DNA from 3 places in the Mesorhizobium sp. B2-8-9 genome. Region 2 is predicted to be linked to each of the others. Evidence: predicted binding sites of a transcription regulator. Region 2 holds the regulator's gene; each other region holds the start of a gene.
What was found. The regulator PhoB, encoded in region 2, activates phosphate uptake and scavenging genes when phosphate is short. The targets are predictions, from matches to a motif close to TGTCATNNANCTGTCAT.
Positions count from the first base shown of each region.

Region 1: FJ423_RS05075 (esterase-like activity of phytase family protein) is a predicted target of PhoB. The motif match lies at 7,217-7,233, and genes of this name have one in related genera.
Region 3: FJ423_RS27785 (acid phosphatase) is a predicted target of PhoB. The motif match lies at 2,219-2,235, and genes of this name have one in related genera.

Region 1 is NZ_VFTQ01000003.1:145,840-155,409, forward strand. Features, by position in the region: gene FJ423_RS05045 (low affinity iron permease family protein) at 280-774, shown strand; gene FJ423_RS05050 (SDR family NAD(P)-dependent oxidoreductase) at 783-1,649, opposite strand; gene FJ423_RS05055 (hypothetical protein) at 1,821-2,102, shown strand; gene FJ423_RS05060 (TMEM175 family protein) at 2,106-2,681, opposite strand; gene FJ423_RS05065 (MFS transporter) at 2,819-4,027, shown strand; gene FJ423_RS05070 (MATE family efflux transporter) at 4,060-5,532, opposite strand; gene FJ423_RS05075 (esterase-like activity of phytase family protein) at 5,650-7,122, opposite strand; gene FJ423_RS05085 (LacI family DNA-binding transcriptional regulator) at 7,398-8,423, opposite strand; gene FJ423_RS05090 (Gfo/Idh/MocA family oxidoreductase) at 8,619-9,570, shown strand, end outside.
Region 2 is NZ_VFTQ01000041.1:24,509-34,078, reverse strand. Features, by position in the region: gene FJ423_RS30560 (CHASE domain-containing protein) at 1-1,146, opposite strand, end outside; gene FJ423_RS30555 (ATP-binding cassette domain-containing protein) at 1,279-2,079, opposite strand; gene FJ423_RS30550 (sugar ABC transporter permease) at 2,096-3,448, opposite strand; gene FJ423_RS34685 (hypothetical protein) at 3,497-3,625, opposite strand; gene xylF (D-xylose ABC transporter substrate-binding protein) at 3,677-4,717, opposite strand; gene FJ423_RS30540 (ROK family protein) at 4,986-6,227, shown strand; gene phoB (phosphate regulon transcriptional regulator PhoB) at 6,556-7,245, opposite strand; gene phoU (phosphate signaling complex protein PhoU) at 7,262-7,969, opposite strand; gene pstB (phosphate ABC transporter ATP-binding protein PstB) at 7,990-8,793, opposite strand; gene pstA (phosphate ABC transporter permease PstA) at 8,790-9,570, opposite strand, start outside.
Region 3 is NZ_VFTQ01000031.1:62,440-72,009, reverse strand. Features, by position in the region: gene FJ423_RS27790 (hypothetical protein) at 1-439, opposite strand, end outside; gene FJ423_RS27785 (acid phosphatase) at 544-2,076, opposite strand; gene FJ423_RS27780 (cytochrome c peroxidase) at 2,296-3,549, shown strand; gene FJ423_RS27775 (hypothetical protein) at 3,686-3,937, shown strand; gene FJ423_RS27770 (dihydrofolate reductase family protein) at 4,034-4,579, opposite strand; gene FJ423_RS27765 (NmrA family NAD(P)-binding protein) at 4,595-5,482, opposite strand; gene FJ423_RS27760 (helix-turn-helix domain-containing protein) at 5,581-5,997, shown strand; gene FJ423_RS27755 (hypothetical protein) at 6,045-6,260, opposite strand; gene FJ423_RS33745 (hypothetical protein) at 6,802-6,948, opposite strand; gene FJ423_RS27750 (hypothetical protein) at 7,099-7,332, opposite strand; gene FJ423_RS27740 (hypothetical protein) at 7,740-8,162, opposite strand; gene FJ423_RS27735 (cytochrome c) at 8,767-9,330, opposite strand; gene FJ423_RS27730 (multicopper oxidase family protein) at 9,327-9,570, opposite strand, start outside.

The DNA.
Region 1 (9,570 bases), on a different contig from region 2:
TGCCTTCCACTCTCGGAACTAAATGCCCCTTCCGCCATGCGGGGGTGGCGCAGCGGAAGGGGCTGGAGGTAAACCGCCGTGAAGCGGAAGGAACAGGCTTTCGGCCTGCACCGGCACTATTGCAAATAAACGGATAAGGTGTTTTTTCGCGAAACTGCGCTTTCTGCGTGTAGCCGATTGCGTACACGTGTCGGCACAAAATTCGATCCCGCGGAACCGGAGCGGGCGGCAGCTTGTTTCTTCGCAAATGCCAGCACATCCACGGTTCGAGGGACTTGCATGATCGAGAAGGTTTTTACGCGGATAGCCAACCAGGTGGCACATCTGGCGGGGCTGCCGCCCACCTTCGCCATCTGTGTGGCGATCGTGGTTGTATGGGCGTTGAGTGGACCGCTCTTCGGGTTCTCGGACACCTGGCAATTGGTCATCAACACCGGCACCACCATCATCACCTTTCTGATGGTGTTCCTGATCCAGAACACGCAAAATCGCGATGGCGCGGCGATCCAGGCCAAGCTCGACGAACTGATCAGGGTCAGCCGCGCCCATAACCATTTCATCGGAATCGAACACCTGACGGAGTCAGAGGTGGAGGAGATCCGCTCGAAATGCGAGGCGGCGGCAAAACGGCATGACAGCGAGATCGCCGAAAAGGCGGCCAAGAAGGCCGTCGCCGGAAAGAACGGCACCAAGCATGCGCCGAAGACCGCCGGCGCGGCCACAAAGAAGACCGCGGCCGGGAAGAACGCATCCAAGAAGAAAGCCGCGGCTTGACAGGGCCGTCAGCGGTTCATGAAGGCCGCGAAGGCATCCTTGTGATCGGGATGCCAGCGCGACAGGGCAGGGCGGTTCTCGATGATGTCTCCCATCGCCCAGGCCATTCGCTTTTCGTCGATCGGCCGCGTCACTTCGTTGTCCGGGCAGAGTATGTAGAAGTCGTCCTCCATCAGCGATGTCAGCATGAAGTCGATCACCTGTTCGCCGGTCCAGGCGCCGGCGGGCTTTTCCGTCGCGCCTTCGGTCAGGCCGGTATAGGTGAAGCCCGGGATCAGCAGATGCGCCGACACCTTGGCTCCCGGCTCGTTGCGCAGCGCATGCGCCAGTCCTTCGGTAAAGGTCTTCACGCCGGCCTTGGAGACGTTGTAGGCGAGATTGCCGGGCGGCGTGGTGATGCCCTGCTTGGACCCGGTGTTGATGATCAGGCCCGGCTTTCCGGCGGCGAGCATGCGCGGCGCGAAGGCTTCGACGCCATGCACGACGCCCCAGAAATTGATGTCCAGCAGCCGCTTCCAGGCGTCGCGGTTCTCCCACGGCTTGCCCGGATTGTTGCCGACGCCGGCATTGTTCATCAGCACCGACACCGCACCGAAGGCGCCGTAAGCGAGGTCCGCGAGCCGGTCGACCTCTTCCGCCCTGGAGACATCGGTCGGGATCGGGAGGACGACATCCTCGCCACCGATCGCGGCGACCGCCTGCTTCGCCTGGTCGAGGCGCATGCCGCCGATGTCGGCAAGCACCACCTTCATGCCCATTGCCACGAACCGTTTTGCAGCGGCAAGGCCGATGCCACTGGCGCCGCCGGTGATGACGGCGACATTGCCGGAGGCGAAGGCGGGCAGGGCGGTCTGGATCTGGGCGTCGCTAGTCATGAGTTCCATCCTTGTTCGGGTCGGGCCGAACTTAACGCCAGCCGCCGCCGAGGCAAGGCCGGTTCGTCCGGTGATTACGGCGAAAGCCGCAACGGGTTGACGGCGAAAGCCGCAACGGGTTGACCATCGCAGCGCACGCCGCGCATGTTGTCCCAAAAAGGAGTTCGGCATTTGACCGACTGGATCGGAATCCTGAAGGAGCAAACCGTCAACGGCGACCAGATGAGCCGCGAGGTGCCGAAGATGCTCGCCAATCCCGACATCAGCGAGACGCAGGTGAAGACGCTGTTTGCGGCGCTGGAGAAGCAGGCGGATTTCGCCGAGAAGCTAAGGCTGGCGTTGGAGAAATTCGGCCATGACTTTCCGATCATCAAGGCGGCCGAGAGGCTGGAGGAGCGCTATGCCGACCTTGCCGCCTCGGCGGCGGAAAAGCTGAAAACCATGCGGAAGTAAGCGTTATTTCTCTACCAACCGTTCGAAGCGCTTGTCCGGCACAAACCAGATGGTCGCTACAAGCACATAGATCGCCACGCTGATCCACTGGTTGAGGAAGCTGAGCAGGACTGCGGCGATATAGAGCGCCAGCGAGATCTTGCCTTTGTTGTCACGACCGACGGCCTTGGCGAAGGTCGTGTCGGCGCCGTGCAGATGGCGCAGCTTGAGGACCAGGATGGTGTAGGCGACGGCGCAAAGCGCGAGGTCGATGCCATAGACGGCGACCGGTACGGGCGCGAAGTGGTTCTCTCCCATGAACGCGGTGGTCACCGGCATCAGCGACAGCCAGAACAAAAGGTTCAGGTTGGCCCACAGCACGCGTCCATCGACCCGCTGCACGGTGTGGAACATGTTGTGCAGGTTGTTCCAGTAGATGCCGACATTGATGAAGGACAGCACATAGCAGAAAAAGACCGGCCACAGCGGCAGAAGCGCTGAGAAATCTTCGCCATGCGGCACTTTCAGCTCCAGCACCATGATGGTGATGATGATGGCGACGACACCATCGGTGAATGCCTCGACCCGTCCCTTGCCCATGGTTCCTCCTCGTCGGCCGACAAAAGCTACGCGAGGATTTCGCACAAGACCATCCTGTCAGGATTGTCAGGAGGACATTCGGTGGCTGGAACAGCGCCATTATATAGGCGTTGGGCTTGCAACCCCCGGAGGTTGCCATGACCAGCTACGCTCAAACCATGACGCGTGACAATGAGCTTGGCGGCGGCGCCGCAATGGCCGTCGTCGCCGCCATGATCGCAGCGCTTTTTGCCGGCAGCACCGCGCTGACGCCGCTTTATGTGATCTACAAGCAGGCCTTCGGCTTCTCGCAGGTCACGCTGACGCTGGTTTACGCCGTCTATGTGGTCGGCAATCTGGCGGCGTTGCTGTTTTTCGGCCGCCTGTCGGATGTCGTCGGCCGCCGCCCCGCCGCGCTAGCGGCGATGGGCGTTGCCGTGGTCAGTGCGTTGTTTTTCCTCTTCGCCGAAAACCTCGCCTGGCTCGACATCGCCCGTATCCTCAGCGGGCTCGGCATCGGTGTCGGCGCGGGGGCGGGCACCGCCTGGCTGGCCGAGCTGATCGAAGGCAAGGACAAGTCACGCGCCGCCGTCATCGCCACCAGCACCAACTTTGTCGGTCTCGGGGCCGGCGCGCTCATGTCGGGGCTGCTAGCCCAATATGCGCCCTGGCCGCTCAGGCTGACATTCGCCGTCTATCTCGTGCTGCTTGCCTTGGTCACCCTACTGATCTGGCGCACGCAGGAAACCGTCTCCAGGCCCCGACGGTTCTCCGACGTCTCGCTGAGGCCGCGGCTTTCGGTGCCGGACAATATCCGCGCGCAATTCGTGGCGCCGGCGGTGACTGGCTTCGGCGCCATGGCGCTGGTCGGCTTCTACGCGGCGCTGGCGCCGAGCATCCTGGCGCAGCAGCTGCATGTGACCAATCATGCCGAGGCTGGCGGGCTTTTCTTCGAGCTGTCGATTGTGGCGGCCATCACCATCGTCGCCACCACATGGCTCTCCAGCCGCTCCACCATGCTTGCCGCGCTGGTGCTGATGATCCCGACCGTGGCGCTGATCGTGGCGGCGCAGGTCTATGCCTCGATGCTCCTGATGATCGTTGCGACGGCGCTCTGCGGCGTGGCGGCGGCGCTCGGCTATCGCGGCGGCCTGCAAGTGCTGAATCAGATCGCGCCGGCCGACCGCCGCGCCGAGGTGGTGTCGGCCTTCTTCATCTGTTGCTTCTGCGGCAACGCGCTGCCGGTGATCGGCATCGGCATCCTGTCGAGCCTGGCGAACGCAACCATCGCAAGCCTGGCCTTTGCCGGCATGATCGTCGTCTTCTCGCTGGTGGCACTTGGCTTCGGCGCCAAATACGCGCGGTAGCGGATTTTCACGTTTTCCTGTCGTCGCGGATTTTAGCCGTTCGGCGTCTCCGGCAGGAGCTGCGCGCGCTGGCGCGGCACGCCGAGGCCCGTGTCGGGCGGCTCGCCGGCCGCCGGCCGGTCTTCGATCATGTGCATCGTGCGCCAGCGGCCGAAGCGATAATAGGCGGCGGCCAGCGCCAGCGAGGCGATCGAACCTGCCGGAAAGCTCCACCACAGCGCCTCCTGGCCGATGACGCTGCGCATGGAATAGGCAAAGCCGGTGCGAATGATCAACACCGAGATGATCAGGATGATCAGCGGCGGCATGACAGCGCCGGTGGCGCGCACCGTGGCGAACAGCACGATCGTGATGCCGAACAGGATGAACGACCAGGACGCCACCTTGTTGATGTGGGCGGCGATGTCGATCGCGGCGCTGTCGGTGCTGAGGAAGAGACTGAGCACCGCGCGGTCGAACACGAAAAGCAGCGCCACCAGCGCGCCGGTCAGCACCAGGTTAAAGCCGACGCCCGACGCCGCGACCCTGCCGATGCGGTCCCAGCGCCCGGCGCCGACATTCTGCGCCGCCATCGAGGACACGGCGGCGCCGATCGCCAGAGCCGGCATCTGGATATAGGTCCAGAGCTGCGCGGCGATGCCGTAAGCGGCGGCGACCTGGGAGCCGTAGGAATTGACGATGCCCATCACGGTGAGCGCGGCGGCCGAGATGACGATCATCTGCAGCCCCATCGGAATGCCCTTGAAGACGACGATGCGCAGCAATTTCGGGTCGGGCCGCAGCAGCGAGAGATCGCTGCCCGCCAGCCGCAGCGGGTGTTTGCGCACATAAAGCACGATCAGGATGGCAATCACGCTCACCGTCTGGCCTATGAGCGTCGACGTTGCCGAACCGGCAATGCCGAGCTCGGGGAAGGGGCCGATGCCGCGGATCAGCAGCGGATTGAGCACGACGTCGAGCACGACCGCCAGCGCCATGAAGGCGAACGACGTGCGCGAATCGCCGGCGCCGCGCAGCACGGTCATGACGAAGGACAAAAGGTTCATCATCGGCACGGCGACGAAGATGATGCGCAAATAAGCGCGCGCCAAAGGCAAGGCATCGGCCGGCGTGCCGAGCCCGGTCAGGATGGCGTCGACCCAGATCCAGCCGCAGACGGCGAACACGACCGAGACGAGGAAGAAGAAGGTGGCGCTGGTGCCGACGATGCGCTTTGCCTCGGGCAGGTCGCGGGCGCCGACGGACTGCGCCACCAGAATGGTCGCCGCCATGCCGATGCCGAAGACGGTGCCGAGGATGAGGAACAGCACCAGATTGGCGTTGGAGGTCGCCGTCAGCGCCGCCTCGCCGAGGAAGCGACCGACCCAGACCGCGTTGATCGAGCCGTTGAGCGACTGCAACACGTTGGAGCCCAGCACCGGCAGGGCGAACAAAAGCAGCGTGCGCGGAATGGGGCCGCTGGTCAGGTCGCCGGTCCGCCGGCGGGCGGGCTGTTTGTCATCCATGTTGTTATCCATGGCGGTGGGGCCGAAACTGAATCAGGCCCGCGATGCTATCGCAGGCCTGATGCTCATGCATCCCTTCAGAAAGGGTCGGCTGCCGCGGCAGCCGACCGCATCCCATTACTGAGTGGTGTTTCCAGAAAGGCCGGGCAGGGTGACCTGATAGACCAGGAAGGTGGTGTCGACATCTGCGCCGTCCTCGGCCTTGTACGCAGCGCCGACCTGGAAGCCGTCCTGGGTGAGGAAGTCGTTGTCGTTGGCGACGAACAGGAAATAGTCGTCGGGCAGCTTCGGGTCGAGCACCGGCGCCAGCGACATAGCCTCCCACTTCTCCGAGAGGTTGTCCTTGTCGTTCGGCGCGCCATTGTGCAGGCCGAAACGGCCGAGCTCGCCCTTGTCGTTGATGTCGATGAACGGCGTCAGCTTGGCCGGCGTCACCGACGGGTCGAGCATGCCCTTCGGCGCGACCGGCTTGTCGGCGGCGTCGAATGGGCCGTTGGCGATATCGGTGGCGGCCGAGAGGTCGACGATCTCGATCTTGCGATAGAGCGACTCGTCGCCCTTGACGCCCTGGCCGTTGCCTGAGTCGCGCGCCAGCATCAGAAAGCTCTTGTCGGAGAGTGCGACGATCTCGCTCTGAGCGGCCACCTTGGTCTTGCCCTTGGCATCCTTGAAAACCGGCAACGGCACGACATATTCATGCGCCAGCTTGAGGTGGGCGAGATCGGAAGCGTCGTAAACCAGCGCGCGGGTGTTCTGGCGGGTCGAGCCGGAATCGCCGCCGTCCTGGCGGGCCGCCGACTGCAGCACGGCAATCAGGAACCTGCCGTCCGGCGTCATCGACATGCCTTCGAGGCCCTGGTTGTTCTGGCGGCCGGTCTCGGGATCCTTCGGATCAGGTTCGGCGGCGCCCGGGCCGGGATTGTCGGAAGCGAAGTTCGGCTTGCCGTGGCGCATCGGCACCAGCGCCGCGGGCGGCTGGGTCGCCGACATCAGGCGGCCTTCGGCCGAGAAGCGGTAGATGTTGGGACCGTATTCGTCGGAGATGAACATCGTGCCGTCGGGCAGGCGCACGATCGCTTCGTCGTCCAGCGCCAGCTTGCCATTGGCCTCAGGCAGCATCGGCATGTCGCCGGCGGCGGCGCGCACGCCGTTCAACGGATCGAGGCCGGTGGCGTCGGCGCCCTTGTCGTCGGTCAGAAGCATCGTGTCGGCGAGCGTCGCCTTAACGCCCGACTGTTCCTGTCCGGCGGCGGGCGCCGCGCCAGGAGCGGTCGGGGCCAACTCGACCGAGATGGTGTTGAGGCGCGGGCGATAATCGGTGGTTCCGACGACATTGTAGCCGCGGTCCGGCAGCAGCCAGAGCGAACCCCTGTAGGTGGCCCCTTCACGCGTCCAGGATTTGGTATCGATCGCCATGCCGGAACCTGAACCGAAGGTCTCGCCGAACTTGTCCTTCTGGTTGGCCGGGATGCGGCCGATGCCGACGAGCCCCTTGTTGACGTAAGCGACGTCGTCGGCGAGCGCCGGGGTCAGGGAAGTGAACAAGGCGAGTGCCGCGCCGAGCGCGACGGTCCGGTTGAAATGTTTCATCGATATCCCCTTCTTGACGAGCAGAGCGGCCTGGAAGGAACGCGCATCGGCGATGCGGCGAGCCGGTTCCCGTCGAGCGGTCTAGGACGTGAACGTGATGGTTGCGTGACAGTTTCTTTCTCCCCTTGTGGGAGAAGGTGGATCGGCGCGTAGCGCCGAGACGGATGAGGGGTGCTCCAGCGGAGTGAGACGCCGGCTTTCCCTGGAACACCCCTCATCCGACCGAGCTTCGCTCGGCCACCTTCTCCCACAAGGGGAGAAGGGAAAGCCTCTGCTCAATCGCTCTCTCTTGCGATCAGCTCCAGCGGCCAGACTTCGCGGATGATGCGTGTGCCCTCAGGGCCGGCGAATGCGGGAAGCGAAGCGAGCAGCAGCTCGGCCAGCCGCCGGCCCATGGGCTCCAGCGACGGACGGAAGGCGGTAAGCGTCGGCGAGAAGTAGCGGCAGAGCGGCGTGTCGACGATGACGATCACGGCCATGTCATGGCCCGGCTTGATACCCATCTCGGCCAGCGCCTTGCAGCCGCCGAGCGCCATCGCGTCATTGTTGAAGATGATCGCCGTCGGCGGGTTTTTAGAGCGCATTACTTGCGGCGTCACCTGGTAGCCGCCGGTCTCGTTGATGAAGCCGTCGGCGATCAGGTCGGGGTCGACCTCGATACCGTGCCGCTTCAGTGCCTTGCGGTAGCCGTCGAGGAACAGGTAGCCGAAGTTGAGATCAAGCGAAGGGCGGATAGCGGCAATGCGGCGGTGGCCGCGCGCGACCAGCCGGTCGACGGCTTCATCACCCGCCCTCTCGAAATCGATATCGAGTGAAGGATACGTGTCGCCGCCGGACTGACTTCGGCCGAGCGTGGCGAAGGGAAAGCCGGCCTTGCTGAGATAATCGATCCGATCGTCTTCCCTTCGCGTATTGGCCAACACGACCGCGTCGGCCCGGCGCGTCTCGACCACGCGGCGCAACCGCTCCTGCTGATATTGGCCCGGCTCACCCATGACGACCATCAGATCCAGGTCATGCTCGGCGAGCCGCGCCTGCAGGCCCGTCAGGAACGGGATGAAGAACGGCTCGCCATATTGCTGGTCGCCGGGATGCGGCTGCAGCATGAAGGCGATCGAACGGGTGGCGCCTTGCCTGAGACTGCGGCCTGACTGATTGGGCGAATAGTTCAGCTTCCTGGCTGCTTCGAGCACACGCTGGCGTGTGTCGGCATTGACGTCGGCACGGCCGTTCAGCGCGCGCGACACGGTGCCGATCGAGATGTTCAGGTGACGCGCGAGATCGTGGATGCTTGACGCCAAGGACGGATTCTCCCCCGCCTTGGCTAGCACCGGCTGCCGCTCAGGCCAAGGCTTCGGGACGATTTTTGCAGGCAGCCGGTTGACATTCTACGCCATCGGGTGTGTTCTCGTAAACGTTTACGGAAAAACGTTTACGGTGACGCCGTGGACGCCGTGACGTCCGGTCTGGAGGGACCGGCGGAGGAGGAGCGCTGGATGATGAGGGTCGTCCTGGCCGGGTGCGGAGCGATGAGCAAGCACTGGCTCGATGCCGTGAAGCAGATCGACGGGCTCGCCATTGTCGGCCTCGTCGACCTCGATGCCGAGCGGGCCCAGGCGAGGGCGCGCGAATACGCGCTGTCCGATGCCGTCATCGGCACCAACCTCGACGCCGTCCTCGACCAGACCAAGCCCGATGCCGTGTTCGACGTCGTGGTTCCCGCCGCACGCCGCGCAGTCGCGCTTTCGGCCTTCGCGCACGACTGCCATCTGCTCACCGAGAAGCCACTGGCCGACAGCCCCGAGAATGCGCGCGCCATCGTCGAGGCAGCGCGCAAGGCGAGGCGCATCCACGCCGTCGTCCAGAACCGCCGCTATGTCGCCAATGTCAGGCGCATCAGGCGCTTCCTGGACTCCGGCGTCATCGGTAAACCGACCAGCATCCACGCCGACTTCTTCGTCGCGCCGCATTTCGGCGGTTTTCGCGAGGAGATGGCCCATGTGCTCTTGCTCGACATGGCGATCCACACGTTCGATGCCGCGCGTTACATGGTCGCCGGCGAGCCGGCCAGCGTCTATTGCCAGGAATGGGAACCCGTGAATTCCTGGTATCGGCAGGGGTCGTCGGCCAGCGCCGTCTTCGACCTCGGCGGCGGCAAGATCTTCACCTATGCCGGCTCCTGGTGCGCCGACGGTTTCCGCACGAGTTGGGAGGGAAGCTGGCGTATCGTCGCCGAGCGCGGCAGCCTCTTGTGGGATGGCCACGACGGGCTGAAGGCGGAGGTGATTGCGTCCGGCCGCGACGGGATCATCGACAAGACCCAGCCCATCGAAGTGCCGCCGCTCGATCCCGCCGACCGCGTCGACGGCCATCTCGGCATCATCCGGGATTTCATGCACGCGATCGAGACCGGCGCCGAGCCGGAGACGCGCGGCGCCGACAACATCA
Region 2 (9,570 bases):
CGAAAACTCTTTCACGTCGGTGGCTTGCGACGCCGTCTGTCGCGCGATCGCCAGCACGCGGGTGATCGAATTCTTGATGCGGTGCTTCATCTCCTGCAGGATCAGATCCTTTTCCAGAAGGCTCTTTTCGGTCGCCTCATGCAGCGCCGATTTCGCCTCATAGGCGCGCTCCTGGTAGCGCGCCACCAGCGCGATGGCGCCGGCAAGCAAAAGGCCGAACAGTCCGAGCATCACCGGAATGGCGCGCGAGGACGGCGGTTCGAAGGCGCTTGTCGGCCTGAACAGCACGGTCCAGGGCCGGCCCGCGACAACGATATCGCGACGCGCCAGAAGCGTCGCCCCGATGCGTTCTGCAGGCGGCGCCTCCGAACGGAACAGAAGATTGCCGTCCTCGGGCTTGCCGTCATAGACCTCGACATTGACCGGCAGCAGCGGAGAACGGCTGAGCGCGACCTGGAACAAGTCCTGCGCGCGGAAGGCAGCGTAGAGAAAGCCGGACGTGGAGGAGCGGCTTGCATTGATCACCTCGGGCGCGGTTTCGACGTTCAGTCGCACGAAAACCAGGAACCCGGTGAAGGTCTGCGCCACGCCGGCGCCCTGGCCGAGCTGGACCAAACCGCTCGCATGCTGCCGGTCGTCTGCCATCGCCGTTTCGATCGCCGCGCGCCGTACCGGCTCGGTGAACATATCGAAGCCGATGATCGACTGGTTGGAGGCAGCGAGCGGCTCGAACAGCACGATGGGCGTGCGCCATTGCTGCGTCGTGGCAGGATAGATCGGATGCGCCGACCCATGGTCGTGCAGGATGTCGCGTTCCACCGCCGCCTCGTCGCCGGTCTTGGCGAGCCTCAGGAAGCCGATGCCGCGCAGCCCGGCGAAATTGTCGTCGATGTCAAGGGCGGTGAAGAAGGCCTTGAATTCGCCGCGCGAGATGTCGCCGTTGCGGGCATCGAACAGCGCCTGCGTCGAACGCAGCAGCGACAGATGCAGGTCGACGCGGCTCTCGATGCGGTTGAGCGCGTCGTCGGCCGTGCCCTCGAACTTGATCCGCGCCGCCTCTTGCGTCGCGAAATAGGCGAACCCTGCCATGGTCAGGCTGATCAGCGCGACGGCGACAAAGGCAACGATCGGAAAGAGCTTCTTCAAATCAAGGATGCGGCCCGTGGACGGTCGACGATCTTTATGGGCAAGTCTCGGCGCCAACACAATGGCGCGGTCAAACCATCACCGCGGCTGGTACATCACGCAGCCGTTAATTAGCCGGCTATCAGTTCGACTTCATGCTGCGATCTTCAGCGCCCCCGGGCCCGGAATGGCGCCTGGCGGGCATCTGCCGAGGATGATCATGCCGAGCACCTCGTCCTGGGTGACATCGGTCGTGCGCGCCGTGCCGACCACCTGGCCGTTCTTCATCACGCAGACCCGGTCGGCGAGCTCGAACACGTCGTGAATGTCGTGGCTGATCAGGAAGATGCCGATGCCGTCGGCCTTGAGCTGCTTGACCAGTTCGCCGACCTGCGCCGTCTCTTGCGGGCCGAGCGCCGCAGTCGGCTCGTCCATGATCAGGATACGGGCGTTGAACAGGATCGCGCGCGCGATCGCCACCGACTGCCGCTGTCCGCCCGATAGCTTGATAACCGGCTCCTTGAAGCGCTGGAAACGCGGATTGAGCCGGCCCATCACCTTGCGCGCCTCGGCTTCCATGGCGACGTCGTCGAGCGTGCCCCAACCCGTCATCAGCTCGCGACCGAGGAAGAGATTGGCCGCGGCATCGACATTGTCGGCCAGCGCCAGCGTCTGATAGATCGTCTCGACGCCATATTTCTTGGCGTCGCGCGGATTGGAGATCGAAGCCTCCTCGCCATTGATGAATATCTGTCCGCTGTCGCGCTTATAGGCGCCGGACAAGATCTTGATCAGCGTCGATTTGCCGGCGCCATTGTGACCGAGCAGCGCCATCACTTCGCCGGGGAAAAGATCGACAGATGCGTCGTCGACGGCGCGGATGCCGCCGAAGGCGATCGAGACGTTGCGCATGTCGACCAGCGGAACGCCGGCGGGAGACGATTTTTCAGCCATGGTCCTTCTCCTGCTATCAGACGCGCTTGCGATAGAGGGTGTCGAGCCACACCGCGATGACGAGCACGGCGCCCACGACGATGCTCTGCAGCGGTGAATCGACGCCGAGCAGCACCATGCCGGATTGCAGCGACTGCATCAGCAATGCGCCCAGCATGGCGCCGAGCACGGTTCCGGAACCGCCTGCGAGCGACGTGCCGCCGATGACCGCCGCGGCGATGACCAGCAGTTCATCCAGCGTCCCCAGCGCGTTTGTCGAGGAATTCTGCCTGGCCGACGAGATCGCCGCCGCGATCGTCGCCAGCACGCCCATGATCATGAACACCTTCATGGTGATCCAGCGCGTGTTGATGCCGGCAAGATTGGCGGCTTCCGGGTTGCCGCCGATGGCAAAGACATAGCGGCCGAATCTAGTGCGCTTGGTGACGAAGGTCATGATCAGGCCGACGGCGACCGCCATCAGCACCGGAATGGCGATACCGTGCGCGATGAACAGCCCGCCTTCGGGCACGGTGATGTTGTTGGCCGCGGCGTAGCGGTTCACGATGCCGACCGGCCACGGATAGGAGTTGGCGAGCCACACCGCGCCCAGGATGACCGCGCAGGTGACCGTGGCAAGCAGCGTCTCGGCCCAGACCGGACGCAGCGGGAAGCGGAAGCGCTTGCGCTGCACGCGGCCGTTGAAATGCATGAAGATAACCGCCAGGCAGGCGACGATGCCGACGGCCCAGCTCCATTTGGCGCCGATCGAGCCCGCCGGGCCGCCGCCCATCAACTGGAACGTGGCGTCGAGCGGCGCAACGGTCTGACCGCTGGTGACCCACCAGGCAGCGCCCCGCCATACTAGCAATCCGCCAAGCGTGACGATGAAGGCCGGCACTTCGAGATAGGCGATAACGAAGCCCTGGAAGGCGCCGATGATGAGGCCGAGCGCCAGGCCGATCAGCAACGCCAGAACCCAGATCCAGGGGTTTCCCAGTTCAAGCCCGACGAAGCGAACCAGGAAATGCGCCTGGGCAAAGCCCATGACCATGCCGATCAGCCCTTCGGCCGACCCGACCGACAGGTCGATGTTGCGCATGACGATGACGAGCACCATGCCGGAGGCCATGATCGCCACGGCCGAAGACTGAACCGACAGGTTCCAGAGATTGCGCGGCGTCAGGAACGTGCGGCTGTCGAAGTCGAGCGGGTTGACGCCAAGCCGCAGGCTGGAAATCACATGCAGCCCGATCCAGATCAGGAGCAGCGCGCCGATCATGCCCAGCATGCGGGTGTCGAGCTCGGTCGCCTTCAGGAACCGGGCAACAGTGCCGAGTTCCGACGCGCGCGCGGTGTCCGCCGGTTGGGTAGACGTCGTGTCGGTCATGATTTCCTCCCACCGGCTTGCCGTCTGGCGCGGATGCCGGAACTCAGCCTAGAAGCTATCCGCCTGAGGCAGAACGGCAAAATCTTTTGAAAACGCCGCGGCTTTAAAGCATCCCAGGAAAAGTGCGTAGCGGTTTTCCGTCCGGAATTGCGGCAACAAAAACCAGGAGCGGTTCATTGAACCGCTCCTGGCCGCGGCGCGGGTATTTTGATCGAAGGCAGGCAAGGCTCAGTTGCAGACCTGGACGCTGCCGGCGGGCACGCCCGCGCAGACCTCGTCCTTCTTGATCCAGCCGGCGTCGATGACGACGTTGAGGTTGTCCTTGGTGATCGCGACCGGCGTCAGGAACAGCGACTTGACGGTGTTGCCGCCGGGCGTCGTGAAGTCCTTGGCGCCGGCGATGTCGCCCATCTTCTTGCCGTCGGCGAGCTGCGAGGCGATCTCGGCGGCGTTCTTGCCGAGCTCGCGCGCGTCTTTCCACACCGACACGGTCTGCGTGCCGAGCGCGATGCGGTTGAGTGCCGCGTGGTCGCCGTCCTGGCCCGAGACCGGCACGGTGCCGGCCAGCCCCTGCGCCGTCAGCGCCGCGACAACGCCGCCGGCGGTGCCGTCATTGGCAGCCACGACCGCGTCGACCTTGTTGTCGTTGGCGGTCAGGAACTGCTCCATGTTCTTCTGCGCGTTGGCAGGCAGCCAGCCGTCCGTGTAGGCCTCGCCGACATTCTTGATCTTGCCGCTGTCGATGGCGTCCTTCAGGACTTCCATGGAGCCGGCGAACAGGAAGTCGGCGTTCGGATCGGAGCCCGAGCCCTTGATGAAGACATAGTTGCCTTCCGGCTTGGCCTTGAACACCTCGCGGGCCTGCATGCGCCCGACTTCCTTGTTGTCGAAGGTCAGGTAGAACACGTCCTTGTTCTCGATCAGGCGGTCATAGCCGACGACCGGGATTCCTTCATCGAGCGCCTTCTGCACCGCGGGGCCGATTGCCGAGGCATCCTGCGCCAGGATGATCAGCGCGTTGGCGCCCTGCGAGATCAGGCTTTCGACGTCGGTCAGCTGCTTGCCCGGATTGGACTGCGCGTCGGCCGAAATATACTTGTCGCCAGCGGCCTCGATGGCGGCCTTCATCGCTGCTTCGTCGGTCTTCCAGCGCTCTTCCTGGAAATTCGACCACGACACGCCGATCACCTTGTCCTTCGCCTCGGCGACAGACGCCAGCGTCAGCGACATGGCAACGCCCGCCAGAATGGCGGCTGCAAATTTCTTCATGATATCCTCCCTGCGCCCGTGCGGCGCGACCCAGACTGGCCCGAAGGCCGGCACAGAGGCTTTTTTTCGAGCCTCAAAAAAATACTGGTCCAGCACAACAGCGCTGTCAACCGAGATTCTGATGGGTTTTGATGGGCTCAGGCATTTTTTTCGGTATCCGCAATAAATAATGACATGGCCCCTGGCTTCTGCCACAATCCCTAGCGTGTCAGCGACAGGCCATGGCATTATCACAAGGCCGCGATGATTGGGGAGGACGTGCGAGACGATGTCGGTCGGAATCCGCCACGACGATTTGCGCCGGCGCAACCGCGCCATGGTGATTTCGGCGGTACGCCGCGCCGGTCAGCCATCACGAACCGAAATTGCCGCCACCACTGGGCTCAGCCACTCGACCATTTCGGCGATCTCCGCCGACCTGATCCAGGAGGGCATTCTCACCGAAAGCAAGGCCAGCGAGCCGACGGCGTTGAAACGCGGCCGGCCGCAGATCGGCCTGGCGCTGAACCCTGAAGCCGCCGCGGTGCTGACCGTGGTGTTGTCTCTGAACTTCCTGTCGGTCGCCGTGATCGACTATGCCGGCCAAGTTGTTGCCGAGGAGCAGCAGCGCCTGGACACGCTTGTTATGCCCCGCGACGAGCTGATCGGCGAATGCGTGGCGATCGTGCGGCGCCGGCTGCAGGATCCCGACCTCGACATTGGCAGCGTCGCCCGCATCGCCATGGGCATTCAGGGCATCACCGATTCGCATGCGCGCTCCATGCTGTGGTCGCCGATAACGCCGCTGACCGACATTCCTTTCGCCGACATCCTAGAGAAGGAGTTCGGCATCTCCGCCACCATGGAGAACGACTGCAACATGATGGCGGTGGCGCTGCAATGGCGCGACCCGGAGCGCTATCGCGACGACTTCATCGCCATCCTGTTGTCGCACGGCATCGGCATGGGTCTCGTGCTCAAGGGTGCGCTGTTCACCGGCACGCATTCCTCCGGCGGCGAGTTCGGCCACATGATTCACCGCCCGGGCGGGGCGCTTTGCCGCTGCGGCCGCCGCGGCTGCGTCGAGGCCTATGCCGGCAACTATGCGATCTGGCGCAGCGCCATGAAAATGAGCGAGGACGCCGAGCCGGTCGACGTCGGCGACGCTGACATGCGGGCCCTTGCCGCGAAGGCGCGCGAGAGGGACGGCCCCGAACGGGAGGCTTACCGCCGGGCCGGCGAAGCGCTTGGTTTCGGTCTCGGCAGCCTGTTCGCTCTCATCGACCCGGCGCCCGTCGCCATGGTCGGCGTCAGCGCGGCCGCCTTCGACCTGATCGAGCCGGCGCTGCGCGAGGCGATCGCCCAGACGGCCGGCGGCCAGCACTCCGAATCGATCTCCTTCGACACCGAGCCGAACGAACTGCCGCTGATCCGCGAAGGCTGCGCCATGCGTGCGCTGACCTTCGTCGACCAGGAGATTTTCGCACCCGGAGGCCAGGCGAGAGCGGGGACGGGAAAGAACGTGGCCTGAGGCAGCCTTGAAGAGGTCCGGGGACAGCAGCAGACGCTTGAAATTAGCGAAGGCCCCGCAGCTTCGTCATTCCAGGGCGGAGCAGGAGCGAAGCTCCGTCGCGGAGACCCTGGAATCCATGCCGCCACCTCCCGCGTCGAGCGCAGCGGCACAGAATTCTGGACTGTCGCAACGCATCGACATCACGGAATGGATCCTCGGGTCTGCGCTGCGTCGCTGCGCTCCTTGCTCCGCCCGTGGATGACGAAGCACAAGCGTCTCGACTAACCGCCAATGCACGCGATCCGACGCTGGAGACAGAATCCGTCAGCGCCTCGGCGCCTTAGCCCTAATCTTCCCTGATCGCGTAACCCGCCCCGCGGATGGTGCGGATGACGTCCGGCATGCGGCCGTTGTTGACTGCCTTGCGCAGGCGGCCGACATGGACGTCGACGGTGCGTTCGTCGATATAGATCGTCTCGCCCCAGACATTGTCGAGCAGCTGGCTGCGCGAGAACACCCGGCCGGGATGACGCATCATGAATTCCAGCAGCCGGAACTCGGTCGGGCCGAGCCTGATCTCGCTCTTCTTGCGGTAGACGCGGTGCGACTCGCGGTCGAGCACGATGTCGCCGACTTTGAGCACGCTGGACAGCACCTCCGGCTTGGCGCGGCGCAGCAGCGCCTTGACGCGCGCCATGAACTCCGGCGTCGAGAACGGCTTGACCAGATAGTCGTCGGCGCCGGTCGAGAGGCCGCGCACACGGTCGCTTTCTTCGCCCCGCGCGGTCAGCATGATGATCGGCAGCCGCTCGGTCTCGGGCCGCATCCTGAGGCGCCGGCAGAGCTCGATGCCGGAAACCGCCGGCACCATCCAGTCGAGCACGAGCAGGTCGGGAACGTTTTCCTGAAGGCGGATTTCGGCCTCGTCGCCGCGGGTCACCACTTCGACCTGGTAACCCTCGGATTCGAGATTGTAGCGGAGCAGCACCCCAAGCGGCTCCTCGTCCTCCACCACCATGATGCGTGGCGCGATCATTGGCAGGTACCCTTCGTCAGGCCGCCGGCGCCGACATTGTCGTCTCGTCCTGCTTGGGACGATTCGCGGGCAATTGCGTGCCGGTCAGCACATAATAGGCGTTCTCGGCAATGTTGGTCACATGGTCGCCGATGCGCTCGAGATTCTTGGCGCAGAACAGAAGATGCGTGCAAGCGGTGATGTTGCGCGGGTCTTCCATCATGTAGGTCAGGAGCTCCCGGAAGACGGATGTGTATTTGACGTCGATGCGCTCGTCGTCATTGCGAAGCTTGGCCAGCGCCGTGGCGTCGCCCACCGTATATTCCTGGATCACGGCCTGGACCTGGATCAGCACCAGCTGCGCCATGGAATCGATCGAATGCGTGAGGTCACGCGGCGCGGCGCTGACGCCGACCGAGCCGACGCGCTTGGCGATGTTCTTGGCGAGGTCGCCGATGCGTTCGAGGTCGCCCGCCATGCGGATCGAGCCGACCACGTTGCGCAGGTCGTCGGCCATCGGCTGGCGCTTGGCGATCAGCGTGATGGCGCGGTCGTCGAGCTCGCGCTGGCGCGCGTCCATGATGGCATCGTCGGAAACGACGCGCTGCGCCATGGCATTGTCGGTCTCGAGCAGGGCCTTGGTCGAAGCGCCGACCATGGAGGCGGCGAGATCGCCCATGTCGTTGATGAGCCGGCTGATCTGCCTCAGATCCTCGTCGAAGGAAGCGACGGTATGTTCGGCCATGATGATGTCCTCGTATGAGCTCAGCCGAAGCGGCCGGTGATGTAGTCCTGCGTGCGCTTTTCGCGGGGCGAGGTGAAGATCTTCTCGGTCCGGTCGAACTCCACCAGCTCGCCCAGATACATGAACGCCGTCTGCCGCGACACGCGCGCCGCCTGCTGCATGTTGTGGGTGACGATGACGATCGTGTAGTCGGCCTGCAGCTCGTCGATCAGTTCCTCGATCTTGGCGGTCGACAGCGGATCGAGCGCCGAGGCCGGCTCGTCGAGCAGGATGACCTCGGGCTTCACAGCAACGGTACGGGCGATGCACAGGCGCTGCTGCTGGCCGCCCGAGAGGCTGAGGCCGCTGGCGTTGAGCTTGTCCTTGACCTCGTTCCAGAGTGCTGCCCGCTTCAGCGCCTGCTCGACGCGGCTGTCCATCTCAGCCTTGCTGATCTTCTCATAGAGCCTGACGCCGAAAGCGATGTTCTCGTAGATCGACATCGGGAACGGCGTCGGCTTCTGGAACACCATGCCGATCTTGGTCCTGAGCAGGTTGAGGTCCTGCGAGCGGTCGAGGATGTTCTTGCCGTCGAGCAGCACCTGGCCCTCGGCGCTCTGCTTCGGATAGAGCTCGTAGATGCGGTTGAGCACGCGCAGCAGCGTCGACTTCCCGCAGCCCGACGGGCCGATGAAGGCGGTCACGCTGCGCTCGGGCAGGGACAGGTTGATGTCCTTCAGCGCCTTCGACTGGCCATAGTAGAAATTGAGGTTCTTGACCTCGATCTTGGCCTTCTCGACGGTCGTGTCGGCTGCGTTCAGGTCGGTGGACAACATCGGTTTCATCTGTCCTCTCTGCGTCCGGTTAGGCTGCGGGCGATGATGCTCAGCCCGAGAACCGTCAGGGTGATTATGAGTGCGCCCGTCCAGGCCAGTTGCTGCCATTCCTCGTAGGGGCTGAGAGCGAACTGGAAGATGGTTACCGGCAGGCTGGCCATCGGCGCATTGAGATTGCTCGACCAGAACTGGTTGTTGAGCGCGGTGAAGAGAAGCGGCGCCGTCTCGCCGGAGATGCGGGCAATCGCCAAAAGGATGCCGGTGACGATGCCGGAGAGCGCCGCGCGATAGGCAACCGAGCGGATCACTACCCAGCGCGGTGCTCCGATGGCGGTGCCTGCTTCGCGCAGCGCGTTGGGCACAAGGTTCAGCATGTCCTCGGTGGTGCGCACCACGACGGGGATCACCAGGATCGACAGCGCGACCGCGCCGGCAATCGCCGAGAAGTGCCCCATCGGCCGCACCATCAGCTCGTAGACGAACAGGCCGATGATGATGGAAGGCGCCGACAAGAGGATGTCGTTGATGAAGCGCACCACCGTCGTAAGCTTCGAGAAGCGTCCGTATTCGGCCATGTAGGTGCCGGCCAGCACGCCGATCGGCGTGCCGACGACGATACCGATGATCGTCATGACGATGCTGCCGTAGATGGCATTGAGCAGGCCGCCGGCATCGCCGGGCGGCGGCGTCATTTCCGTGAACACGGAGAGCGACACCCCGGAAAGCCCCTTGTAGAGCAGGGCGCCGAGAATCAGCGCCAGCCAGGCCAGCCCGATGCCCGCCGCG
Region 3 (9,570 bases), on a different contig from region 2:
GCCAGATCACCTTGAGCGGCGAGCCAATCGCCTGCTCAATCCTTCGCAGTTCCTCGGCGCCGAGGGTGGTCGCGCCAGGATTGACGACTGTAAGCGAGCACATACCGAACGCGGCAGGCCATACGTAGCGGAGATCGTTGAGCGACGTGGATTTGCTACAACAAGGCGTCACGATAGCGAGGTCGCTAAAATCCGAAACGGCTGCCTGATCCATGGCATTGCCCCACCAATCCCCCAGTTCGCTCCCGCAGAAGGCGCAGTGGACGCTTTCCGTATTCGCGCCTGCATCGAAGAAGGTCACTGCTTCCTTGTATTCGATTCCGACATGCTCGGCTTGGGGGAACAGTCCGCGCACCAAGTTGGCAGCCTCTTCCGCCGCCGTCTTATCGGGACGCCAGTATGGATCGTCAGGAACCATGTGCAGATAATTGTCGGACATAGCACCTTGTGTGGCAGGGGGACCGATCGTGGCAAGTACCCTTGCGATGCCGCAACAAAAAAAGGCCCGCCGGAGCGGGCCTTTTGCAAGAAGGGCTTCGACGATTACTTCGTCAGATCGAGCGCTGCCGTCAGATCGCCCATCGGCGGCTGGTCGTGGTTGCGAAGCGCCTTGTCTCGGGCGACGATGCCGGGCAGCACAGGCAGGTCGTAGCGGTTGGTGATGAAGCGCAGGATCGAGGTCGTGTCGTACTGCGTGTGATCGACCATCCCCATCTTCGCATAGGGCGAGATGATGAAGGCCGGGATGCGGTTGCCCGGGCCCCAGCGATCGGCCTTGGGCGGCGCGACATGATCCCAGAAGCCGCCATTCTCGTCATAGGTGACGACCACCAGCATATGCGCCCATTGCGGGCTCTTCTCCAGATGCGCGACGAGGTCGGCCAGATGCTGGTCGCCGGAGGTCACGTCGGCATAGCCGGCATGTTCGTTGAGGTTGCCCTGCGGCTTGTAGAAAGAGACCGCCGGCAGCTTGCCGTCGTCGATCGCCTTGATGAACTCGGTGCCGCCGAGCCCGCCATCCTTGATGTGCTCGGCCCGCGCGGCCGTGCCCGGCGCATAGGCTGCGAAATAGTTGAAAGGCTGGTGGTGGAACTGGAAGTTCGGCACGGGCGTCGCGTTCTTGCCGTCGAGCGCCGCCTGCCAGGCGCCCGAATACCACGCCCAGGAAATGCCCTTGAGCGACAGCAGATCGCCGATGGTGATCTCGTGCTGCGGCGGCAGCGTGGTCGGCTGCGCCGGATCGGCCAGCGCCTTGTCGCCACCCTCGGCCGGCTTGTTGGCGCTTGGCTGGTAAGGCGGCTGCATGGTGTTGACGGCGTAGAAGTCGGGCGTGATGGCGCCGTCATTGGCGAATTTCGGCACGCCGCCCAGCGCCGAGGGCGGCGAATTGTCGGCCGGTTTCAGCGTCACGCCATCCGGCTCGACGACGGCAATCTGGGCCTTCACCGGGCTGGTGTCGGCATTTGGATAGTAGGGCACGCAGGCGCAGGCCAGCATGAAATGGTTGAGGAAGGAGCCGCCGAAGGCGCCCTGGAAGAAATTGTCCGCCAGCACGTATTTTTTGGCGATCGCCCACATCGGCAGGATCGAGCCGTCATAATGGCCCATCACCAGCGCGCCGGAATCGGCCCAGGCGACGAACTTGTCGTTCCGGCCGCCGTCGATCTGCATCTGCTCCTGATAGAAACGATGCCACAGATCATGGGTGATGACGCCGGTATTCTCGTTGAAGCCCTTGGGATCGTCGATGGCGAATGTCGCATTGGGCAGATGCGCGCTCTGCGCCTCCGTCACCGCCGGCGTGACGCCCTTGCCGGTCAGTCCGCCCCAGGCCGGCGGCAATTCGGAAAGCGGCTTGCCGTCGCGGTCGAGCTGGCGCGCCTGGTCGGGCGAAACGTTGGCCAGACCGTTGGCGCCGGGGAAGCCGCCATAAAGGTTATCGAAGCTGCGGTTCTCGGCGTAGATGACGACGACGGTGTCGATCTTGTCGTAACCGGCAGGCGCCGCTTGGGCAGCGGCAGAGAGCGATGCCAGCGCCGTGGAGGCGAGGCAAAGGGAGAGAAAGGACCGGATCATTGGAAAATGCCTCGTGGCTTGGGAATGGCTGGAGGACGGCAATGCAGGAACGCAACTGCATCAATGCCCAGCTACTTCGACGCCTTGTCACCTTTGTGACAGTTCGGCCCCGGCCGAACACGGTTTCGTGAGCGGGAAGACCGGTCATCAATCCGTTGCACTCGATCCTTACGCCGCCAAAGAAACCGGGCGAAGAAATCAGGGGTATCGCCGAAGACGATGGGACGTCGGAAAAATCACGCGATCGCCATTGCAGCGGCCACGATCGTCGCCTCCACCACGCCCGCCAACACCGAGGCGCCATCCGGTGTCCATCCCGGCCCGATGACGCGCCAGGAAGCCTTCGCCCGCGCCGAGGCGCTGACGGCGCTGGGGCGACAGATGTTCTTTGATCCGTCGCTCTCAGCCTCGGGCAAGCAGGCCTGCTCGTCCTGCCATGATCCCAACCACGCTTTCGGGCAGGCCTCGGCGGCACCGGTCGAAATGGGCGGAGCCAATCTTGACCAGCCCGGCGTTCGCGCCGTGCCGTCACTGCGCTACCTGCAGGCGGCGCCCGCCTTCACGGAGCACTTCTACGACTCCGAGGACGAAGGCGACGAAAGCGTCGACAATGGCCCGACCGGGGGCCTGACCTGGGACGGCCGCGCCGACCACGGCAAGGACCAGGCAAGAATCCCGCTGCTGTCGTCCTTCGAGATGGGCAACAAGGACGCGTCCCAGGTGGCCGCCAGCCTGCGCAACGCGCCTTATGCCGGCGCCTTCAAGGCGGCCTTCGGCGCCGATGTCTTCGACCATCCGCAAGACGCCTTCGACGCCGCTGTGGAAGCGCTGGGCACCTTCGAGCAGAGCAGCGCCGATTTCTATCCCTATTCGAGCCGCTACGACGCCTTCCTCGCCGGCAAGGCGCAACTTTCCGCGCAGGAATTGCGCGGCCGCATGCTGTTCGAGGAAGCAGCGAAGGGCAACTGCGCGAGCTGTCATCTCAGCGAACCGGCCAATGACGGCGAGCCGCCGCAATTCACCGATTACGGCCTGATCGCGATTGCCGTGCCGCGCAACCCGGCGATCCCCGCCAATGCCGATCCCAATTATGTCGACCTCGGCCTGTGCGGTCCGCTGCGCACCGATCTCAAGGACCGCGTCGAATATTGCGGCCTGTTCAAGACGCCGACGCTGCGCAACGTTGCCTTGCGGAAAAGCTTCTTCCACAACGGCTATTTCCACACGCTGCGCGACGCGGTCGCCTTCTACGCCAGCCGCGATACGGATCCTGGGCGCTGGTATCCGAAGAAGGCGGACGGAACGGTCGACAAATTCGACGATCTGCCAAAGGCTTACTGGGGAAACCTCAACACAGACCCGCCCTTCAATGGCAAAAAGCCCGGCGACAAGCCGGCGCTGACCGATGCCGAGATCGACGACATCGTCGCCTTCCTCGGCACGCTGACCGACGCCGACCAGGCGGGGCAGTAGGGCAAGCAGCCAAGGAGATTGGTGGCTTGCAGCCGCAGCGGTGCGATCCACCGTAAATGTGTGCCAATGTGAACCACGTCATAGGAACGCCAAGTCGCGCCTGCTATTGCCCATCTCTTCACAGATGGAGTCTCCGATGAGGTTCGTCCCGGTGCAGGAGCCGCCTGGCAGCAGCTGGACGGTGTTCGATGCGGCCAATGGCGCGCCGGCCGAATATGCCGGCCGGGTGCTTATCGGCCTGACATCGTGCGAAGCCCGCTGGTTTGCCGCCGTGGGCAACGGCCGCGCCGCTTGGCAGCGGTCCATCACGCCAGGCGTGCAGCTGCGGCTGGTCAGCGGGGGCGGTTGCCAACCCATCCGGGAAAGGCATGGCCAGACAGGTAGTTAGGAAGCCGCGCTGCCAGATTGATTCAGGCAGAGCGATCTCCCATCGATTGCCTTCTCACCTCGCCGGCGCGTAGCGGCTCACCACCATGCCGCTGGCCTAGGGCCTGGAGCCGAGGAGCCTCAGCCTGCCAAAGCCGCCCTTGTCGAAGATGCGGCGGCCGCTGCCCAGAACGGCCGGATTGATGAAGAGCTGGAACTCGTCGACAAGGCCGGCGGCGATCAGCGCCGAGGCGAAGCCGGCGCCGCCGAACACGGCGATGTCGCCGCCCTCGCCTTGCTTCACCGCGTTGACCTCACGCGGCAAGTCGCCGCTTACGACGCGCGTTCGTTCCCAGCGCGAGGTCCCGAGCTTATCGCTCGCCACCACCTTTTCGGCCTCGACGATGCGCTGGGCGAAGGCAAAGAAGCGGTCCTTCGGATATTTCCTCGCCGCGTTGCCCCAATGGGTCAGATAGCCTTCCTCAGCCATCTTGCGGCTCAACAGGATGGTATCGATGGTCGTGAAAACGGCGTTGAAGTCCCGTTTAAGCTCCTCGTCCCATGCGCTGTCGTCGCCCCATTCCCAAAGCTGCCAGCGATGGCCCTCATCGGCGCCGACAAAACCGTCGACCGACATCTGCATCTGCAGGATAAGCTTCTTCATGTCCGGTCTCCCTCGTCAGGAATTGCTGCCTATGAAGGCTCGCGCGGCGGCGGGCGAACGGGCGAAAGCCTGCGCCCAGGCTTCGAAACTGGTCGGGGTGGCATTTTCGGCTGAGGGTGCTTCCAGCGCCCAGCGCTCGCCTCTGTTGAAGCTTGCCGCCGTCTCGCCCAGCGCATCGGCAAAACTCGCCGATATGCCATTGGCGACCATACCGGCCCGCGCATCGGCTAACGGCACTTCATGGTAGGCGACCTCCTTGCCGATCGCCCTCCCCAGGATCTCGGTGGCCTGTTCGAACGTGTAGGAGCCGCCGCCGTGCAATTCGACAACGCGCTGTATCGGAAAGTGTTCGGCATTCAATAGAGCGGCGGCGCGTTCGCCAACGTCCTTGGCGGCAATCAGCGGCATCGGCAGGTCGCCGCGGAAGGGCGAGGCGAAGACGCCGGACGCCGCCTGCTCGACGAAGCCCATGCCCTTGATGAAATTCTCCATGAAGAAGGAGGCGCGCAGATAGACGAGTTCCTCCAGGCCCAGCGCGGCAAGTCGCTTTTCCATCAGCGCGGCGCCAAGCGACGTACCCATTCTGAGATGGGCATTGAGGCCGCTGAGCAGCACGATCCGGCGCAGGCCCGCCTTGGCGATGGAGGATGCCAGCCGTGCGCCGACCTCGTCCTCAAAGTGATGCAGATCGGGCGCGGTGACATCGAAGGGGATCATCACGTAAGCGCTGTCGGCACCCGAGAAGGCGGCGTCGAGCGCCGCCTGATCTTCGAGTGCGACGCCGAGGCTACGGGCGATGCCGCGCACCTCATGCCCTGCCCCGGTCAGTCTGGCCGAGACCTCGGCGCCCACTTCGCTGGTTGCGCCGACGACCACCATCGTACGCTTGACTTGCCGGCTCATATCGATCTCCTCTCGTCAAATGATTTACTTCTGGAACCATTTGACGCAAGGCAAGAACGATGTCAATAGTAAAATGATTTAAAAATGGAACCATACTGATGTCGACCAAGGAACGATCCGGCTGCCCGATCAGCCTCTCGCTCGAACTGCTCGGCGACCGCTGGACGCTGCTCATCATTCGCGACCTGGCCTTCGCCGGGAAAAGGCACTTTCGCGAGTTCCTACAATCCGATGAAGGCATCTCGTCGCGCACGCTGGCCGAGCGGCTGCAGACGCTGGTCGACGAAGGCATCCTCACCCGCAGCGACGACCCGAGCCACGGTCTGAAGGCGATCTACCGGTTGACCGAGGCCGGCATCGACCTTTTGCCGGTGCTGGCAACGCTCGGCGCCTGGGGCAGCAAATACCGCAAGGCCGACGATAAGCTGGCCCGGGTCGCCAACGATCTGGCGGCCGGCGGTCAGCCGGCGCTTGAACGGATGAAAGAGAGGCTCAGAGCCGAGCACCAGGGATAGGTCTGTTCCGACCTCGGCGATTGGCGTGGTCCGGCTACCCCTCGCCGTCAGCGAGCCCGCCCGTGTGGGAGCGGTCGAACCGGCTCTTCGGCCGGCGGCTCGCCCGGCAGCCCCAGTCGCAGCCGCTCCTCCTCGGCGAAGATCTCGGCCTGCGCGTGAATGTCGAACACTTGCTGCTTCAGCCTGCCGCCGTCGACGACGCGCACGATCCATTGGCCATTAACGGTTTTTACGCGGACACTGTCTGGCTCGCTTGTTACCATATACAGCTCCTGCTCTTCATTCGAAGAACTGCCTATCTCCGACCTCACAATACAATCTAGCGCGTCTGGAATTGCCGAAAAGCGTGGCTTATTGTTCTTTAGTGCAAGAGCACCCGCCGTTATTCGGCATATTTGCGAGTTTCACGAATAAAAGCGAGCGTGGCGGCGAAGACATGCCATTGCGCCTAGGTGCAGGCGAGTTCGACTTCGACATGGCGTTCGGTCTGCGAAACGATGCAGCAACGGAATTCGAAGGCGCCCGAGCGGTACTGCAGATTTAGGCAGTGCGGCAGTTGGCCGTGGGCGAGCGCGGAAGAATTCGCCGCCCAGGCGGCGGCCCGGCAGCCTTTGGGGGGGTGATACTGGGTTCGGCGGCCGGGCCTGACCGGAGTTTGCGAGGCCGCCGGCTCCCACCAGCATGCGCTTGGGCCCGGCCAAGGACAAGAACGACCTAGGCCCTAGGACCAAAGCTGCAAGGAGGATGGTCGAGACGACAATTGTACTTGGGCCGGCTGGAAATAGCGTGCCGGACGCCGGCCCGTCAAAAGCCGAAGAAATGCCGGCCGATGAGATAGCCAAGCGCCGCGACGACCAGCGGAAACAATGCCGGCGCGGCCTTGCCGAACAGCGAGGGGTTCATCTCCTTGGCAGGAGCGCTGGGTTTGGCATTGCCGAGGTTCTTGGTCATGGGCTCATTACCGGTTGGGGCTAGGGTAATTCCGGACGGAAAACCGTGACACACTTTTTCCTGGAATTGGCTCCAGCTGCCGGCTAAGCCATTAAATTAGAGGCCGCTTATTAAATTTCCGGCAAGCCCAAAACTACAATTCGCGGCAATTTATTCCGATTGCTGGGTACGCTCGGCGAGCGCGAAGGCCTGAAGGTTGCGCGACTTGCCGGGATCCTGGTCGGCGTTGGCGATAATGGCGTGGAAGGCCGCGCGGGCAATATCCCTCTTCTTGGCGTCCGGGTGCAGTTTTCGCACCGCCTTGAGCAGGTCTTTCGGTTTCATATCGGGGGTGACGACGCGCATCAGCGTATCGCCTATGGCCTGCAATTCGCTGGCATCCATAATGATGAACCCTGCTTTAGCGCATCCAGCCTGGCATATAGCGGTGAGAGCGCGTCATTTTTGTGATGCCCCTCGCGGACTCGGAGCCGCCTCTCTCAGAATCGCGAGGCGGCGCCAAGCCGCCGGCAGACGCTACGCGGCGGCCTGGAGGGGATTGTTCACAATGCGCGTCCATGTCGCCGCGGTCATCGCCCGGCTGGCCCTTGGCCCCGCCGGCGCCGCCTTGACAGAGGCGGCGCTCCGCAATGTCTCGCAAGCGCTGACCTTGGGCGCACAACTCAGCGGCAAGACGAGGTTGGTCCCTGGTTCGGCTAAGGCGCGCCTCGCACATCGTCTTCCGCGCGAATTTTCCCAAGCCTCGGCTGGACTGGCGATAGCAACCGATCGTCCGGCCGGATGCCGGCCTCCTAGGCAGGTATCAAGACGGCGATGCGATGCACGCCCACCTCCTTGCTTGTATTCGTCGCCTCGTCGGTCTTGCCCTTGGAACAGGTGTACATGTCGCCTTCCTTGAGCTTGAATTCCTTGTCCTTTTTCTTGATCGTGAAAGCGCCCGACGTAATCGTGCATACCATGTCGTTGTCCATCACCATTGCGGGCGCGTGCGCTCCGGGCTGGAAGACCACGTCGACAATTGAAATGCTCTTGTAGGCGGGAATGTCGGAATTGCCGGTGCCTACCTCAACCACTCTGATGCCGGGCGCTATCTCCTTGCCATCCTTCGGACCGTATTTCTTGGTCTTTGCGGATGCCATCAGGGTGAACAAGGGCGTGACCGCGGCGGCCGTCATGCTGAGAGCAATTGCAGACCTGCGATTCATGGTTTTCATCGCATCCTCCCAATATGTTGGCTACGCACGAAAGTGCGTAATCGTTATATATTAGCACAGACGCAAGTATGATGCTGGGAATTCGGAAGCGCAGGCCCGCACCGTGTTGGTTAGGAACATTCCGCTAAAAGCCGCGTCCTGACGTGGTTCGGCCAGTCCGTTGGTCGGCGCGGCGTTGGGAACCCCGGCATTGTCGCCGAGTTTAGAGTCCAAGGCGAATTGCTATGGAAGACAGACCGCCAGCCGAAAACCCGAGAAGGACCCTCGTCACGGTGCTGGCAATCTGCGTTCTCATCATCGTCCTATTTTTTATCGGCTTCAAATTTTCGGGACCTGACCAGGGCGCTCTGATCGTGCCCGGGGCAGTACAGCAAGGCAGCAAGTGAATGACTGGCGAGCACCAAGGCCCGACCAAGCTGGGGCGAGCGCCCAGCAATCCTCGACGATTTCGCGCGGCTCCGGGGCCAGTGAGATCGGGTTGACTGTCCTGGGCCGCACCGAGGCGCCCCGCGTGCGGCAAGGGTGACTTCTTTTGGGGCAAGCCGACTACCGCCGAACCCCTCTTCGCCTCGCCCACAGGTCTTGCAACTGAACGCATCCGGCCTCATTCGACTTTCCGCCGGAACTTCGAATGGCAGCTCGTGCAGTCCTGCAGAATGAGGTGCAGGAGATGCTCCGCCGGCATTTTTGCGGGATCGGCCTCGGCGACGCCCGGGCGCTTGCCAAGCAGGCTGCCGCCGTCTACGGGCGGTCCCGTCATTCGCATGTCGGCAGTAATCTCGGCGGGCGCGTTCCCGGCCTTGGCGTCGAGCGCATCGGCAAGCCGGCCGATATGGCGGGCGAGCGCCTCGAACTCCGGCCGGGCCTGGTCGATCTCCGGTTTGGCGGCCGACGGCGCGCCAACTGTGCCCCGCGGGAATCCTGCAATCAGAGCACCGCCGGTGCGGGCGCTGAGTGTGCCCGCCGCTGCCTTGAAGGCCGCCCGCTCATAGGCGCGCTTGCCGTCGAACATCTCGGCAATCGTCTTGGCTGCGGCGGCCATCTCCTTCATCGCGGCCTGGCGCGTCGTAACGATCGCGTTGTTCGGGTCCCGAGCCAGCGACGGTGCGGCTACCGGCAACACGGCGAGGGCCAGCACCGCGGCCGCGCAAACGATGCCAGACCTCATGCCTGCACGTCGACGACGCCCATCATACCCAGCTGCTCATGCTCGAGGATGTGGCAGTGATACATGCGCGTCCCTGGCCGCTCCTGGCGCGTGACGAGCCGCACCGTCTCCCCGCGCGCCACGTTGACCGTGTCCTTCCACGCCAGATAGGGCGGCTTCGAGACCTTGCCGTCGCGCTCGCGCTCGATGAGTTGGAACTGCGTGCCGTGGAGATGGAAAGGATGGTCCATGTCGGCCTGG